DNA from 3 places in the Enterococcus sp. AZ196 genome. Region 3 is predicted to be linked to each of the others. Evidence: riboswitches for the same ligand, from Rfam matches in the RefSeq annotation. Region 3 holds a riboswitch; each other region holds the start of a gene.

Region 1 (4,296 bases), on a different contig from region 3:
CTACTACCTTTTTCACCTCTGCTCCGTCTAAATCAGCGGCCATCGCCTGCACACCAACGCTGATCAAATAGAATAAAAAGATCGGCAAAAACAAAGAGTAATTAAATTCGTTGCTCAAACGTTTCATCATTTGTTCGGACCTCCGAAGAAAATTTTAGACAAATACCTAGAGCCGCTGAGAGGATCAGATAGCTGGTTCCTCCATAACTGATAAATGGCAGCGGCACGCCTGTCATGGGAATCAGTCCTAAAATACTGGCAATATTAATACTTGTTTGAATCAGTAATAGTGTTCCAACACCAAAATAAATCAAGCTGATCTGCTGGCTCGTTTCCTTTGCTGCTAGTACAAATAAACGAAGAGCGATCAAAAAAAGCAGCGCTAATACAATTAAGCCGACCACCACACCTAGTTCTTCGACTAAAATCGAATAGACAAAATCCGTTTCTGCAACTGGCAGGTAGCCTTTTTTCGTAATACTGTTCCCTAAACCTCGGCCAAAGAAACCGCCGTTATAAAGAGCATAATAAGAATTGCTCATTTGAAAGCCTTTTCCGTAGGGGTCGAGAAAAGGATCTCTCACTAGCCGAACGCGATCATAGGTATGGGCAAATAATTCCGGCAAAAGATGATGACTGCCCAGCAAAAGAATGACTCCTCCTATCAGTGCAATCCCTGCGATAAGCGTCAAAAAAATGATAAGTGAAAGCTGATAAGGCAATTGAGCAGTCGTGATGATCACTAAAGCAATCCCCCAAATAATAATCGCACCTGTCACTTTTGGCTGAAGCAGGATCAACAAACCGCTGAGTAAAACCAGTCCGCTGGGAACCAGTAGTTCGCGCCTCGTTCGTTTCACTCGGAAAAAATAGGCCAAATAAAGAATCAACGCGACATTCGTTACTTCAGAAGGCTGAAACTGGATGCCCAATAAGGAAACCCATCTTTGTGCGCCATTGATACTGACTCCGCTGATCTTTACCAGCAGCAGACTCACCAATCCTAGCGCCAATAAGCTTTTTGCCAATCCACCCTTCACTAAAACAGCGCATTTCACATGATAAATAATTGCAATCAGCAGCCAGCTCAGACCCATGAAAATGGCCTGTTTACTAAATAGCGTTAGCGGATTTTCTCCTTCGGCCATCAACCGATAAGAACTAGCGCTGAAAACAATTAAAAGACCGATTAGACTTGCTCCCAAATAAGGCAGCAGCAACAGCCAATCGATCTTTTTTCTTTTCATCATATCTCTCTCCCCTTCATCAAGTAATTGTTTGAGACGAGAGAGTCCACAGCAAATAACCTAAAAAAGAGACACCAATCGTTAGCAAAAAAACTAACAAGTTGGGTGTCTCACACAATCAATCTCATCGTCTGAGTTTTAGCACTAAACAACGTAAAGAATTACTCTTAGCTATTTTATGAAAAGCCTTAATCCGACAATTCCTATTTTACACATTGGCGTCTTTCGACGTTTCTGCGCAATAGCCTATGTTTGTTTAGGAGCCTCACCTAACAAGTTTACTTATATTTATTTTCACAAAGAATACTACGTTTTTTGTCAGCAAATAGCAAAAATTTCTATAGAAAACCCAAATTTCTTTAACTTTGCTTATGAAATCCTTTACTAAAAATTTACTAGGAATAACAAACCTTTTATGATATTTACATTAAGTAAAAAAATAGTATTTACTTTTTTACTATTCATTTCTGCTAAATTCTTTGCTTAGATAATTTTTTCGGAAAATACTAGGCCTTTTTCGTCAATAAAATGAATTGTTCAAATAACGAAAATCATCGCATAAAACTTGAACAGTTTATTTATAAAAATTGCTTTATTATTTATTCATTACTAATTACTTACAAAGGAGTTATATTTGTGAAAAAGGCTTTATATTTATCCGCAATCAGTTCTATCATTTTGGGCTCTGTTGTCGGTATTCCTCTCAAAGGGAGTGCTGAAACAAATACATATGACAGCGATTCAACTATTTCAACCAGCTCTGAACCCATTCCCTCTGCTAGTTCAGTAAACAGTATCCATTCAACATCAAGTGAAGCGGAAGCAGCCCCGTCAACCAGCACGTCGGCTTCAAGTGAAAGTACAACGGTTATTCCGTCAGCTGAAACAAGTTCAACAACGAACACAGTCGAAGCACGCGCTGCCAGCTTAGACACTTGGATGCCTGATCCAGTCCTGCAGCAAATCGTCGCAAAAGCTATTGGGAAAACAAAAGATACATTGACCCAAGAAGATATGCCGAAGCTGACCAGCCTCTTCATCCAAAATACCGACACTGCCTTAGCTAGCTTAAAAGGGTTAGAGCTGGCAGGTAATTTGGAATATTTCTACATGAATTCCAATAATCAAATCAGTGATTTTTCCGTGTTAGCCAGCTTGCCAAAATTGAAGCAGGTCTACCTGATGGGAACAAATGTCACCGATCAAAATGTTCCAATTTTCGGGCCGGTACTTACTCAATTAAATCTTTCTGGGAGCAGCGTGACCAATAACGTTTATGACAAAATCACTAAAATGACGAATTTGGAATCCTTAACCTTCGAATCCAATATGAACATTACCACTATTGAGCCTGTAATTGCTTTGACAAAACTAAAGGAATTGCGTGTCCAATTTTGCGGTATCACTGATTTTAAACCGATCAATCAAATGCCTGCACTGACACAGCTGGCTGCATACGGTCAGAATACTGGCCGAGGCGATGCTGCAACGCCGATCAATGCTGATCAATTGAATTACGATGCAGACAAACAGACGATCTACATTCCGTTTTCAATCATGCCAAACCGCATGACGAACTTCGATGGCTATGTACCGCCGTTCACTACTTCAAATAGTGCTAGTCAAACATATTTTGATTTCAATGGTGGACAGCTGGACAGCAGCCGCTTAGCTATAACAGACGAAGGGGTTACTGTTTCCGGTGTTACACAAGAAGAGTTTGATCAATTACAAACGTTTAAGTACAATGCCCGTTTGAATAATCCTGCTGGAACATACAATCAACCGGAAAGATTTACTTTTTACGCTATCTCAGCTGGAACCTATTTGCACCAATTCACTGTTCAACACACCACTCTTTCACCGGGGCTGATAATTAAATATGTAGATGAAAGCGGCGATCGAATTCGTGAAAATCAAACGATTACAGGAAATGTTGGAGAGTCTTATGATACGACCACGGAAAACTATCAGTTGACGATTCCTGGCTACTCCCTGGATCAAGATCAATTGCCTTCCAATGCAACTGGCGAATTAACTGCTGATCCACAAACGGTCACTTACGTTTATAAACGAAATTCAGCTATTTTAAATGCGCATGATTCCACGATTTACGTTGGCGATGCGTGGAAATTCGAGGACAACTTCGACGGCGGAACCGATCCTTATGGGCAGCCGATCACGATCAATGATGTTCAAACCGAAGGAAGCGTTGATAATACCAAAGTCGGGAAATATAAAATCACTTATACGTATAACCGTGTTCCTAATAGAAGCTGGACAGGCGATCATGCTGAAGCGACCGCTACAGTCACCGTGATCGATCCTGAAAAAGAAGCAAAACCTGTAACAATCAAGTACCTTGATCCAAAGGGCAAAGAAATTCATGCAAAAAAAGTCTTAACTGGTAAAATCGGAGCTGCTTTTGATGTGTCGGGCAAGGAATATCAGCCAACAATCAAAAACTATACCTTAGATAAAAAACAGCTTCCTAAAAATGCTAAAGGAAGCTTTAGCGATCAAGCACAAACGGTTATCTATGTCTATCAGCCTGTAATGACACCAGCGACTGAGACAAGCGAGCCTTCGGGAACTACTTCGTCCAGCGTTGATACAACAGCTACAACGACAACGGACACGCATTCAACAGGTGGAATTACTGATTCGAGCAAAGGCACTGTCAAACCGGCAGGCGGCTCTATCAACACCAAGCGACAAACGACCGCTACAAAAAATGCGGCCGCAAAATTACCGAAAACCGGCGAAGCGATTACTCCAAAGTATCTGATCGCTGGCACCAGCATGCTGCTTCTGGCAGCGGCTCTGCTTGTTTTCAGTCGCAAAAGAATAAAATAAAAGAACAGCCTGGCTAAAAAAATTTAGCCAGGCTGTTCTTTTATAGATTTGCTTCCAACCATTTCTGATAGAAAGCTAATTGTTCAGCCGTATGGAAGAAATGCTCTCCCTGCTCAAAGACAGTTAATAAGCTTTGAGCAGCCTCCGAAAATGTTTCAATGGTCGCTCTTGATGTCAAGTTGTCTTTTCCGCC
Region 2 (4,296 bases), 790 kb from region 3:
CATGAAAGCCAAATCTAGGACCTGTTCATTTTCGTGCCCTAACGGATCTAGATGTTGTACTAACACAACTCGATCCTCCGTGATTGTCCCGGTCTTATCTGTACACAAAACATCCATACTGCCTAAATTCTGGATCGAAGCCAGCTCTTTTACGATGACTTTATGTTTTGAAAGAGTCAAAGCTCCTTTAGCTAAATTAGAACTCACGATCATCGGCAGCATTTCAGGGGTCAATCCAACCGCTACTGCAATAGCAAAGAAAAAGGCGCTACTCCAATCCCCTTTCGTCAAACCGTTAATCAAAAATACAAGTGGAAACAATACCATTACCATTCTTAACAATAATTTACTGACTTTGGCCAAACCAATATCAAAGGACGTTTTTCCACGCTTCGATGTCGCATTTTTCGCGATATCACCAAAAAAAGTTTGCTGTCCTGTCTTTAATATAATTGCTTTTCCCTGACCACTTAATACATCCGTTCCCATAAATACGAGGTTAGTTAAGTCCAATGCCGTCATATCTTCGGTCAGCTTTACCTCTTTCGCAAGATACTTTTCGACAGGCATCGATTCTCCCGTTAGCGATGATTGGTTGACAAAAAGGTCCTTCGTCCAAATCAAAACCGCATCTGCCGGAATCATATCGCCAGTCGCTAACGTCAAAATGTCACCAGGCACGACCTCATCCATCGGAATTTCCTTTGTTTCTCCATTACGAGTGATCGCTGATGTATTTTCAATCATTTCTTTTAACTCAATACTGGCTTTTTGTGATCGATATTCTTGGATAAAAGTAATTAGAACACTGGCTAAAATCATGATCGTCATTACAATTGCTGCCTCAAGATCATTTGTCAACAATGAAACAATTGCTAAAAGTGCTAAAACATAGACAAATGGATCATTGAATGCTTGTAAAAACAATAGAATTCCAGGTGTTGGCTTTTGAGCAGAAACTTCATTCGGACCATACTCCTCCAAACGACTTTGTGCATCCTCTTCCGATAACCCATGCAAAGAAGTTCGCAAATTTAGGAAAAGATCGCGATCAGATAAAATCGCCAATTTTTTTAGTTCTTGATCTTTGTTGATTTTGCGAGCAAGAAGGTTTTTTTTGTTCATCATAGTTGTTCCTCCTAAAATTCAAGACAACCATCGTCGTCCCGTTATATTTATTTTTCGGTCGACTATCCTCATGATCCATCTTCCTCACATCCTCTCACTGGTTTGTTGCGGTCACTGTTGGGCTGGCTTTACGACTAGCAGCTAATCTCTCATTGAGAAAACATTTCTAAAAGATTGCGAAAAATAAATTTGATTTTCACCAGACAAATCATTTTTCTACTTGCTGAAACCAGAAAAAAAGCGCGCACTCGAAAATGAGCACGCGCGAAAATCCATTCATGTCCATCGTCGAGCTTTAGCACTATAGGGCGTAGACAAAATCTGTCAGCTACGTTATGAATCACCTTCACGATGATCCCTGTTCTACCCATTGGCGTCTCTCGACATTTTTGGGCAGCAGCCTGTGTCCATATAGGAGCCTCACCTAACAATTATTCTTATTTACATCCATACTATATGTTACTTACCTTTCAGTGTCAAACATTTACTTGAAAAATTTATTCATTTTCAGAAATTTATCAACTTCTTGATTTGGTCTATTACTAAAATAATCCGCGAATTTTTTACTCCAAATTTTTGTTTCACGAGCTTCTGCAAATTTTTCCATCGTATCATCATAATCTGCAATTAACTGATAATCATAATCTTGATATGTGTCATAATGAATGACCGCCATTTCAGGCAAGCGTGGTTTAACTCTCATTTCTACAGTAGGTTTTCCGATACTTAATCCAGCAATTGGCAACACCTGTTCAGGCAGGTTCAAAAGTTTACTGACTTCCACAATATCCTTTCTAATTGAACCAACTACTACAGAACCTAATCCTAACGCTTCTGTTGCAATCACTGCATTTTCCAAAGCCAAAGCAGCATCTGTCACAGCTGTAATCAATGGATCGGTCCCTTCGCTGATAGGATAATCTACACCATAATGTTCGGCAATCTTTTGTGTTCGTCTCAAATCCGCCACAAAAACTAGAAAAACTGAACTATGCAGCATATGAGGATTTCCAGGATTTAAAGACACGAGCTTTTCACGTATCTCACGATCTTTTATCACAATAATACTGTACATTTGTCCATTCATCCAACTCGGCGCTTGCCGACTAGCTTGCAAAATTTTTTTCAGCTCACCATCAGATAACTGATAATTTTCATCAAAATTCCGATAAGTTCGATGCTTCTTCATAACCTCTAACGCTTCCATCTAGCTCCTCCTTAGTTCCTTTGAAATAGCCTGCAGCTTTGCAAAAAAATGTTTTCGTGTTTGTTCTGTTAACCGAGTATAATTCACTCTCATTGCCATTGTATCATTACTAAACAAAAATGCGGGGGCTATCAATAATTTTTCTCTCAGAAAAATTTCCCAGTCTTTTCTAGTCAATTTTTGATGACGCCAAGTGAAATAAGCATAGATTCCTCCATCAATTTCAGATATCTGCCAATCTTCGGCAACAGTTTGTGCAGCAACATTGAATGCTGCTGCCCTTTGTTTCAATGCAAGGACTAACTCTTTTTGATTTTCTTCAAAAAGCGGATCAGTCAAAGCCGTATGGGCAATAACCTGAGGAAAAACACTAATAGAAAAATCCATCATCTGTTTAGCTTCAGACAATCGTTGAATCAAATTTCGATCTGCGACAATCCAACCAATTTTGATCGACGAACCAAAGATTTTCGATAATGATCCCAAATGAATCACTTGATGCGGAGCAAGCTCTTTCAATGAAGACGGATTTTCACTAAAATTCATTTCACTAAACACTTCATCTTCTACGATCGGCAACTGATATTTTCGGCTAAGTTCGATCAATTCATTTCTGCGTTTAGTTGACATTGTTGATCCTGTCGGATTTTGAAAAGTGGGATTAAGAATAATCAACTTGATTTTTTTCGTTAGAATTAACTGCTCAAGCTTATCAATCCGCATCCCTTCCTTATCCATTTTCACACCATAAAGTTTGATACCAGCAGTCGCAAAAATTGGTAAAGAGTATAAAAATGATGGATCTTCGATTGCTACACTATCTCCGCTTTGCAGCATAACCTGAAGTAGCAAAAACATCGCTTGTTGAGCACCAGACGTAATCAAAACTTGGTCGGACGAAATATCAATTTTTTGTTCTGCTTTGACTCGCTGACAAATCACCTGTTGCAACGGCCGATAACCTAAAGGACTTTGCTTTCGCTCCTCCAGTAATAATTCTTCCCATGTATAGGAAGGAAAACGAAAATCAGGTATCAAGTTTAGCGGTAATTCTCCAGAATAAAGATCTAGAGACTCTGATGCATTTAATAATTCTTGAACTCTCTCTAAGAAAGGTTCTTTAGGATGTGTTTCTTGCGTGAATAGACTGCGCCAGTCAACTCGAGGTATCGTACTTCTTCCCCAGTTTCCCTCATTTACGATTGTTCCGCTTCCTTGCCTTCGCAATACCCATCCGAGACTAACTAATTCATCTAAAGAATGGACCACTGTAGAACGATTCACCCTATAGTACTGAGCTAATTTCCGTTCAGCTGGCAATCTATCCCCAGGTTGTAACGTTCCATCTTGGATATAGGTAATAATTTGCTCCATGATCTGCTGATAAATTGGTGTCGTTTTTGTATCTGATAGCTCCCACATAATATCCCCTCATTTTATTATTGGATGGCTCAACGCTAACCCAATTATTTTTGTCTGTCAACCATGGCTGCAAATCATCTTTCTAAGTTCGAAAAAACTCATTCCAAAAATTGGAATGAGTTTTAAAAGTTTTCTAAAAATCTTTAAATCGTGTCTCCGTTAAAAATTGAATTCTTAACAACCACGTAATCAACTTTTTGGAGGGCTTCTAAATCATTTCCCCCGGCGTAAGAAATTGATGACTGTAAATCTTGCTGCATCTCAACTAAAGTGTCTTTTAAAGAACCTTTATAAGGAATCCAGATTTTCTTTCCTTCAACATTTTTCTTTTCGCCTTTTTGAAACTCAGAGGCACTGCCGAAGTATTCCTTATACACAACACCATCTTCTACCATCGTTTCTCCTGGCGATTCCTCATGGCCTGCAAACAAAGACCCAATCATAACCATTGTTGCACCGAAACGAATCGATTTTGCAACATCACCATGCGTGCGGATTCCACCGTCGGCAATGATTGGTTTGCGTGCAGCTTTTGCACA
Region 3 (4,296 bases):
TCTCTAATAGAATCACATCCGCTGACTCTTTAGCGATATCAACTGCTGTATCGACCGATATTCCCACATCAGCAGCCTTCATCGCCGGAGCATCATTAATCCCATCTCCGAGGAAACCTACAGTGTGCCCATTTTCTCTAAGCAAGCTCGTGATTTTTTGTTTTTGCTGCGGATTCAATTTCACAAAAATATTATACTTTTCTGCGATGGTCATTAATTCTTCATCCGTTAAATGGATCAAATCTTCTCCATGAACGATTGCTTCTGCTCCCAGACCTACTTGCTTACAAACAGATTTCGTCACTAATGCATTATCACCTGTTAAGACTTTTACTCCCACACCATTCGCCTTCAACGCTTTCAACGCCTGTTTCGTTGTTTCTTTTGGCGGATCTAAAAATGCAAGATAACCAATTAACACCATTTCAGATTCGTCCGCAATTGAAAATTCACCGACCACACTTGGATTTGTTTTTTGAGCAACACCGATCACACGCAAACCATCCTCATTCAGCTCATGAACTTTTCTTAAAACCTGTTGTCTTACTTCGTTGGTTAGTTCCGTAACCTCACCTTTAAAATCAACGAAGGAGGAAATTTCAAGCATCTCTTCGATCGCACCCTTGGTAATCATTTGTGTCTTACCATAATGATCTTCGACAACAACACTCATTCTGCGACGTTGAAAGTCAAACGGAATTTCATCTACTTTTTTGTAGCGAATATTACTCGTATCTAATTCCTGTTCTGTTGATTCAATAATAGCCACATCAATAAGATTTTTCAGTCCTGTTTGATAATAACTGTTAAGGTATGCATGTTTCAGCACTCGATGGTCTTCTTCTCCCTCGCAATCCAAATGATATTCCAAAATGATCTTGTCTTGTGTTAATGTCCCTGTTTTATCGGTACATAATACGTCAATCGCCCCAAAATTTTGGATCGCATTTAGATTTTTTATAATGGTGCCATTTTTAGCCATTCCGGTAGCACCCTTGACGAGATTCGTCGTAACGATCATCGGCAGCATTTCCGGCGTTAATCCCACAGCGACAGATAAACCGAATAGGAAAGCCTCCATCCAATCTCCTTTGGTAAATCCGTTGATCACGATAACAGTCGGTGCCATCAATGCCATAAATTTGATAAATAAAAACGATGTTTTGCGAATCCCTAATTCAAAGCTTGTTTGAACCGGAGTATCAGATAAAGATTTCGCAACATCACCAAACAAGGTATTCCCCCCAACGGCAACTACGACCCCTTCAGCACTACCGCTGATTACATTGCTTCCCATAAACACTAAATTATCATAACTTGTCTCAGATTCTTTCTTTCCATTCAACTTGTCAGCACTTTTCTCAACTGGATAGCTCTCGCCTGTCAGGGCTGACTGTGAAATAAATAGATCTTTTGCAGAAATCAAACGAATATCAGCTGGAATCATATCTCCAGCAGAAAGTTTAACGACATCTCCACAAACAATTTCTTCCATAGGGATTTCCTTATACTGATTATCTCTGCGTACCGTTGCCGTTACCTTTACGAGTGATTTTAATTTTTCAGCCGCTTTGTTTGAACGTACTGACTGAACCAATGTCATTGTACCGCTGACGAATACCATGACTAATATTATCCCGCTGCCGAAGAAGTCTTTTTCCCCTGGCTCGGGCAAGATTCCTTCTGTGATAAAAGAAATGATTCCTAATCCTATTAGCACCAAAGTAAATGGTGTGATAAATGCTTTTAAAGCTTCTACAAAAAAAGGCGTGGATTTTTTGTATGGTATTTTGTTCTCTCCAAATGTTTCTTTAGCTTCTGCGACTTGCTCCGTTGTTAGTCCAAGCGCTGATGTTTTAAAGGTTTCATAAATACCGTTTGCTGTCTGTTTAGCAAATAGATTGTAATTTGTCTTTGTTACTTTCGTTTGCTTCATGTTCTTCTCCTTCTTCCCGAAAAAAATCTGCCATAATCCTATTCCAATAAATAGGTATAGAATGATATCTTTTATTGTATTCATGGCTTTCTCCCTTATTAAACGGGTTTATGAAGAAAATTGGGCGTTAAAAACAAATAGATAATAGTATCTTCTTGCTTCTTTTTTTCTGACATAAACCCGTGATTATTGAACTACTGTCATCCATTTGTTCTCATCTCCCTTTCTTTAATTTTCTCTAGTGGTGATCGGATATCTTTTTTGTAAATACGCATGATTAATTGACCTTCCTGATAGTCATCTGATATTGACCGATAGTGCAGCTTTTCATAAAATCTCCAGGCCTGCTGTCTTCCTGTAAGAAATACAAAACAAAAACCAAAATTTCTTGCGACCTGTTCTGCGTAAATAAGTAAATTCTTACCTAATCCTGCTCCTTGATAACGAGAATCTATTGCTACTTGTTTGATCTGCACACATTTTGCAGATATCGGATGCAACAATAAGGTTCCTACTACATGAGCCTCCTGCTTAATAATCAAATGAATATCCTTTCTCTCTTCTTGCGGTGCCTTCAATAAAAATGCCTTTCCAGAACTTGCCTTCAACTCCTTATTTCTTAAGGTTAACGCCTCACAATACAATGAGCTGTTCCACTTGGTTAAGGTGAACACTGTTTTACCATAATAAACTCCTCCCTTTTTTATGTTTTGAAAATAGCAATGATCGTTACGCAAAAAAAAGACTTTTCGCTCAAAAACTCAGCGAAAAGCCTTACCAAAAATTCATCCTAAAGAGACAAAGTCATATAGTCGATCTAATCGTTGAGTTTTGGCACTATACAACGTAAAGACAAACATCTTAGCTACCTTAAGAAAAGCCTTGTATTCGACAGTTCCTGTTCTACCCATTGGCGTCTCTCGACATTTTTGGGCAGTAGCCTATGTTTGTATAGGAGCCTCACCTAACAAATCATATTTTATTTTCGAACACAATATAACAAGTTATCAAGCTTCTGTCAAACAGTTTTTTTTAGTATCCTTCCCGTTTGTTTATCAATCATTAAAAACACACCTAAATAGACCTTGGTATATCAGTCTTTTTCATTATAAAAAATAATTATCGAATTTTGAAATTTTTTATTGAAATAAATAGAAAAATATACAATAACACTTCTTTTTTTATGAAGAAATAGAAAAAGTAGAGCCGCGGCGACCGCGACCCTACTTACTCGTAATTTGTCTTTTTTATTAACCAAGTCGAATCTTTTTGATGATTTCTTCGGCTGTTGCAAGGTTCATCCGTTCAGCATTTCTTAATTGTCTAGAAACCTGTGGGATTTCACTAGTGGTCGCACCTGCTGTAATTGCCAATGACCGACTTTGCATCGCCATGTGACCTTTTTGAATCCCATCTGTCACTAAAGCACGAACTGCAGCAAAATTTTGCGCTAACCCAACAGCTACGATAATTTCAGCCAATTCAGCCGCTGATGAGACCTCTAATAACTTCACGCTTAGCTGTGCCTTTGGTAAGACTTTTGTTGCGCCTCCAACAATGCCGACTTTCATTGGCAAAGTCAGCTTTCCAATGAGTTTCTCTCCTTGGATGCTCCACTGTGTCATACCTTCATACCGTCCATTTCGAGCAGCATAAGCATGACAAGCAGCTGCTACCGCACGCGTGTCATTTCCTGTCGCTAAAACAACCGCATCAATTCCATTCATAATCCCTTTATTATGAGTAGCTGCCCGATAAGGATCAATCTTACTGTAATCACTAGCCGCTACGATTTTTTCAGCCAGTTCTTGCGAGAGTTCCTCGACAGAGAGCTCACAGCTTGCCTCAACCAAAGATTGTGTCGCATAGTTACTTAAGATACTAAATAAAATATCCGCATCTGGAATTAATTCTTTTACTTCTTGTGCAACAGCTTCCAACATCGTATTCAAGATATTGGCACCCATCGCATCTTTAGTGTCTACTTCTAAATCGATAGAAAGATAGCCCTCTTCGAAAGTACGAATGTCGAGTGACTGCATTCCGCCACCCCGCTGATAGATCGAAGGATAGCTTTTCTCAGCCGCGGTAAAAAGAGCCTGCTCATGTTCAATAAGAACCTTTTTTACTACTTCAAAATCTGTGACATTTCTCAAAACGATTTGACCTATCATATTTTGATTGATCACATGTGTGTGTATTCCACCAGACTTCGCGATAATTTTTGCTGCATTACTAGCGGCGGCAATTACTGAAGGCTCTTCTGTAACCATTGGAATAGTCTTTTCTTTTCCGTTAATAATGAAATTCTGTGCCACGCCAAGAGGAATTGCACACTCACTAATTTGATTTTCAATCAA

The links. A riboswitch is a leader RNA that binds a small molecule or an ion and turns the genes downstream of it on or off. The one in region 3 is predicted to bind magnesium.
Region 1: another riboswitch for magnesium. It lies ahead of IGI67_RS22265 (FtsW/RodA/SpoVE family cell cycle protein); the one in region 3 lies ahead of IGI67_RS06545 (GNAT family N-acetyltransferase).
Region 2: another riboswitch for magnesium. It lies ahead of mgtA (magnesium-translocating P-type ATPase); the one in region 3 lies ahead of IGI67_RS06545 (GNAT family N-acetyltransferase).

What each region holds. Positions count from the first base shown of each region.
Region 1 is NZ_JBIPAM010000002.1:966,663-970,958, reverse strand. Features, by position in the region: gene IGI67_RS22270 (FtsW/RodA/SpoVE family cell cycle protein) at 1-127, opposite strand, end outside; gene IGI67_RS22265 (FtsW/RodA/SpoVE family cell cycle protein) at 102-1,250, opposite strand; M-box (ykoK) riboswitch at 1,364-1,531, opposite strand; gene IGI67_RS22260 (MucBP domain-containing protein) at 1,884-4,103, shown strand; gene IGI67_RS22255 (alpha/beta hydrolase) at 4,144-4,296, opposite strand, start outside.
Region 2 is NZ_JBIPAM010000001.1:552,754-557,049, reverse strand. Features, by position in the region: gene mgtA (magnesium-translocating P-type ATPase) at 1-1,125, opposite strand, end outside; M-box (ykoK) riboswitch at 1,403-1,567, opposite strand; gene IGI67_RS02655 (nitroreductase family protein) at 1,613-2,335, opposite strand; gene IGI67_RS02650 (PLP-dependent aminotransferase family protein) at 2,336-3,757, opposite strand; gene guaC (GMP reductase) at 3,901-4,296, opposite strand, start outside.
Region 3 is NZ_JBIPAM010000001.1:1,338,602-1,342,897, forward strand. Features, by position in the region: gene mgtA (magnesium-translocating P-type ATPase) at 1-1,936, opposite strand, end outside; gene IGI67_RS06545 (GNAT family N-acetyltransferase) at 2,137-2,580, opposite strand; M-box (ykoK) riboswitch at 2,746-2,915, opposite strand; gene IGI67_RS06550 (hydroxymethylglutaryl-CoA reductase, degradative) at 3,187-4,296, opposite strand, start outside.